DNA from 2 places in the Mesorhizobium sp. USDA 4413 genome. Region 2 is predicted to be linked to the other one. Evidence: predicted binding sites of a transcription regulator. Region 2 holds the regulator's gene; the other holds the start of a gene.

Region 1 (2,175 bases), 6.4 Mb from region 2:
TTCCGCCTGCAGCGGCGGATCGAGCCAGACCGGCGTGTCGTTGTCGCAGAGCGAGAGCGCCACGGCGCCTGCCGTCGCCGACAATGGCGCGGGCGGGCGGGCGAGTGGCGGCAGGTTCTGGATGGTGCCTGGGCGCGCCATCGCGTCCATGATGGCGCGGAAGACGACCTGGGCGTTGAAGACCGGCTCGACGAAGCCGCCGTCGATCGATTGCGTGGCGATATCCATCAGTCCTCTCCGCGCACCATGGTGAAGAAATCCACTTTCGTGGCCGCCGCCTCGATACGCCGGGTCTCGCGCGCCGCGTCGAGCGCCGCGCGCAAGGGCGCGGCGAGCTTCGTCTCGACCGTTTCGCGGTGCCTCGGGTCCTGCCAGAGCGCGTCGGCGATCGCCGCGAGCCTGGCCTTGTCCTTGTCGCGGCCGAGCGCATAGGAATGGCCCACCCGGCCGGAGGGCAGCCGCACCGTGGCGCGGGTGACCGTCGCCTCGCCGACATTGAAGGGCGCGTCGCCGCCGCCGATCCGCCCGCGCACGGTCACCAGTCCGGTTTCGGGGCCGCGCAAAAGCTCGGCCTCGGAGGGCAGGCCAGACTCGTTCCACAGGCGGGCGATCTCATCGGCTTCGGCGTGCGCCAGCGTCGCCATCAACGCCTTTCGGCTGGCCTGCTCGCGCGCTTCCTGTCCTCGCATCGCATCCCTCCCTGCATCTGAAGATTTGTCTATTGATATAGACAACTATACAAATTATACCCACCTCCTAACGAGAGTCCATGACGGGTGGATGACAGGGAGCGCAAAAGTAGGGTGAGGACGTTGGGGGCGGGGAAATGAGCGGACTGGCAAGCAGCATCGAAAGGCGCAACGGCGTGTCGCTGTGGCGGCAGATCGCCGACAAGATATTGCAGGGGATCGCGAGCGGCGATTTCGCCGAGAACGCGGCGCTGCCGCCCGAGATAGCGCTGGCCGAGCGCTACGGCGTCAACCGCCATACGGTGCGCAGCGCCATTGCGGCACTTGTGCAGGAAGGCGTGCTGAAGGCCGAGCAGGGACGCGGCACATTCGTGTTGTCGCGCAAAAGGCTGTCCTATCCGATCGGCGCGCGCACGCGCTTCTCGACCGGGCTGCAAGGGCAGACGAGCGAGCGGCATATCGCGCTCTTGTCGTCGTCGACGGAGCCGGCCAGCCGGCGCGTCGCCGAGGCGCTTGGCATAGCGAAGGGCGCGGCCGTCATCCGCCTGGAGACGCGCGGCGAGGCCGACGGGCATGCGGTGTCACGCGCAACCACCTGGTTCGACGCCAAACGCTTCGCGGGCATCGAGGCGGCAATGGCGGAAACGGGGTCGATCACCGCCTCGCTGAAGCGCTTCGGCATCAATGACTATCTGAGGCATTCGACCGTGCTATCGGCGCGTCATGCCGACGCCGACGATCTTGCAGCCCTCGATCTGCAGCCCGGCGCCATCGTGCTGGTGACGGTCGCCGTCAACGTCACGCTGGACGGTGAGCCGATCCAGTTCGCGGAGTCGCGCTTTCCGGCGGAGCGGGTGGAGTTGAGGCTGTCGGCCGGCTAATAGTGCGTTTCACCGTTTCACGGAAACGGCGAAACGCCCTATCTATCTGTTTTACGCAATTCCGGACGGAAAACCGCTCACACTTTTCCTGGAATTGCTCTAGCGGCGCTCACCCGACCTCGATGACCGCCTTGATCAGCCCCGATTTCTCATGCGTCCATCTGGCCAGGTCACGCGGCGTCCCGGCGAGCGTGGTGCGATGGGTGACGAGTTTCGCCAACGGCACGGCGCCATTGCGGATCGATGCGGCCACATGCTCGAAGTCGGCCTTGAGCGCGTTGCGGCTGCCGACCAAAGTCATCTCGCGCTTGTGGAATTCGGGGTCGGAGAAGGTGATGTCGTCCTTGACGACGCTGACCAGCACCAGCGTGCCGCCATGCGCGACATGGGCGAAGGCCGATTGCACCGATTGCGTGTTGCCGGTCGCGTCGAAGACGAGGTCGAACCCTTCGCCGCCCGTCGCCTGCCGCACCAGTTCGCCGGCTGTCGCCTTCGAGGTGTCGAGCGCGGCAAAGCCAAGCTCCTTTTCGGCGAAGCCGAGACGTTCGCTGCTCATGTCGAGCAGGCTGACGTCGAGCCCCGCGATGCGCGCGAAGATCGCCGTG
Region 2 (2,175 bases):
GCCACAATGGAGAACGACTGCAACATGATGGCGGTGGCGCTGCAATGGCGCGATCCTGAACGCTATCGCGACGACTTCATCGCAATCCTCTTGTCGCACGGCATCGGCATGGGTCTGGTACTGAAAGGTGCGCTGTTCACCGGCACGCACTCCTCGGGCGGTGAGTTCGGGCACATGATCCACCGGCCCGGCGGCGCGCTTTGCCGCTGCGGCCGGCGCGGCTGCGTCGAGGCCTATGCCGGCAATTACGCCATCTGGCGCAGCGCCATGGGCATAAGCGAGGATGCCGCGCCGACGGATGTCGGCGACGCCGACATGCGCGCGCTTGCCGCGAAGGCCCGGCAACAGGACGGCCCCGAGCGCGAGGCCTATCGCCGGGCCGGCGAGGCGCTGGGCTTCGGCCTCGGCAGCCTGTTCGCGCTGATCGACCCGGCGCCCGTCGCCATGGTCGGCGTCAGCGCGGCCGCCTTCGACCTGATCGAGCCCGCGCTGAGGGAGGCGATCGCCCAGACCGCCGGCGGCCAGCACTCCGAATCGATCTCCTTCGACACCGAGCCGAACGAGCTGCCGCTGATCCGCGAAGGCTGCGCCATGCGCGCGCTGACCTTCGTCGACCAGGAGATTTTCGCGCCGGGAGGCCAGGCAAGAACCGGCACCGTCGGGAAGAACGTGGCCTAAGTAGGACCGAAAAATGCGAGCGCTGGGATATCCTGAGATTCAGGTCAAGCCGAGTCGAGAATGGTGGATTCCGAGAACCGGAACGGAGCGTACTTTTGGATACGTGATTACCGGAAGCGCAGGAAGCCGCCATTCGCAGGCCGGCATCACCTGAATATCAGGATATCCCTAGTCCTCGCGGATCGCGTAGCCCGCCCCCCGAATGGTACGTATCACGTCCGGCATGCGGCCGTTGTTGACCGCCTTGCGCAGGCGCCCGACATGGACGTCCACGGTGCGCTCGTCGATATAGATCGTCTCGCCCCAGACATTGTCGAGCAGCTGGCTGCGCGAGAACACGCGGCCGGGATGCCGCATCATGAATTCGAGCAGCCGGAACTCGGTCGGGCCGAGCCTGATCTCGCTCTTCTTGCGGTAGACGCGGTGCGATTCGCGGTCGAGCACGATGTCGCCGACCTTGAGCACGCTGGACAGCACCTCCGGCTTGGCGCGGCGCAGCAGCGCCTTGACGCGCGCCATGAACTCCGGCGTCGAGAACGGCTTGACCAGATAGTCGTCGGCGCCGGTCGAAAGGCCGCGCACGCGGTCGCTTTCCTCGCCCCGCGCCGTCAGCATGATGATCGGCAGCCGCTCGGTCTCGGGCCGCATCCTGAGGCGCCGGCAAAGCTCGATGCCGGAAACCGCCGGCACCATCCAGTCGAGCACGAGCAGGTCGGGAACGTTTTCCTGAAGGCGGATTTCGGCCTCGTCGCCGCGGGTCACCACTTCGACTTGGTAACCCTCGGATTCGAGGTTGTAGCGGAGCAGCACCCCCAGCGGCTCCTCGTCCTCCACCACCATGATGCGTGGCGCGATCATCGGGGTAACCTTTTCGTCAGGCCGCCGGCGCCGACATTGCCGTCTCGTCCTGCTTCGGACGGTTGGCGGGCAATTGCGTGCCGGTCAGCACATAATAGGCGTTCTCGGCGATGTTGGTCACATGATCGCCAATGCGCTCCAGATTCTTGGCGCAGAACAGAAGATGCGTGCAAGCGGTGATGTTGCGCGGATCCTCCATCATGTAGGTCAACAGCTCACGGAAGACGGATGTGTATTTGACGTCGATGCGTTCGTCGTCGTTGCGAAGCTTGGCCAGCGCCGTAGCGTCGCCCACCGTATATTCCTGGATCACGCCCTGCACCTGGATCAGCACCATCTGCGCCATGGAATCGATCGAGTGGGTGAGGTCGCGCGGCGCGGCGCTGACGCCGACCGAGCCGACGCGCTTGGCGATGTTCTTGGCGAGATCGCCGATGCGCTCGAGGTCGCCCGCCATGCGGATCGAGCCGACCACGTTGCGAAGATCGTCCGCCATCGGCTGGCGCTTGGCGATCAGCGTGATGGCGCGGTCGTCGAGCTCGCGCTGCCTTGCGTCCATGATCGCGTCGTCGGAAACGACGCGCTGCGCCAGCGCATTGTCGCTTTCGAGCAGCGCCTTGGTCGAGGCGCCGACCATCG

What was found. Region 2 encodes PhoB, which activates phosphate uptake and scavenging genes when phosphate is short. Its sites were predicted from a motif close to TGTCATNNANCTGTCAT; they were not measured.
Region 1: the regulator PhoB is predicted to act here: its motif matches at 770-786, upstream of phnF (phosphonate metabolism transcriptional regulator PhnF).

The regions. Positions count from the first base shown of each region.
Region 1 is NZ_JBVPRP010000001.1:6,580,429-6,582,603, reverse strand. Features, by position in the region: gene phnH (phosphonate C-P lyase system protein PhnH) at 1-228, opposite strand, end outside; gene phnG (phosphonate C-P lyase system protein PhnG) at 228-689, opposite strand; gene phnF (phosphonate metabolism transcriptional regulator PhnF) at 827-1,570, shown strand; gene ACVMIM_RS31960 (zinc-binding alcohol dehydrogenase family protein) at 1,680-2,175, opposite strand, start outside.
Region 2 is NZ_JBVPRP010000001.1:198,535-200,709, forward strand. Features, by position in the region: gene ACVMIM_RS00990 (ROK family protein) at 1-678, shown strand, start outside; gene phoB (phosphate regulon transcriptional regulator PhoB) at 847-1,536, opposite strand; gene phoU (phosphate signaling complex protein PhoU) at 1,553-2,175, opposite strand, start outside.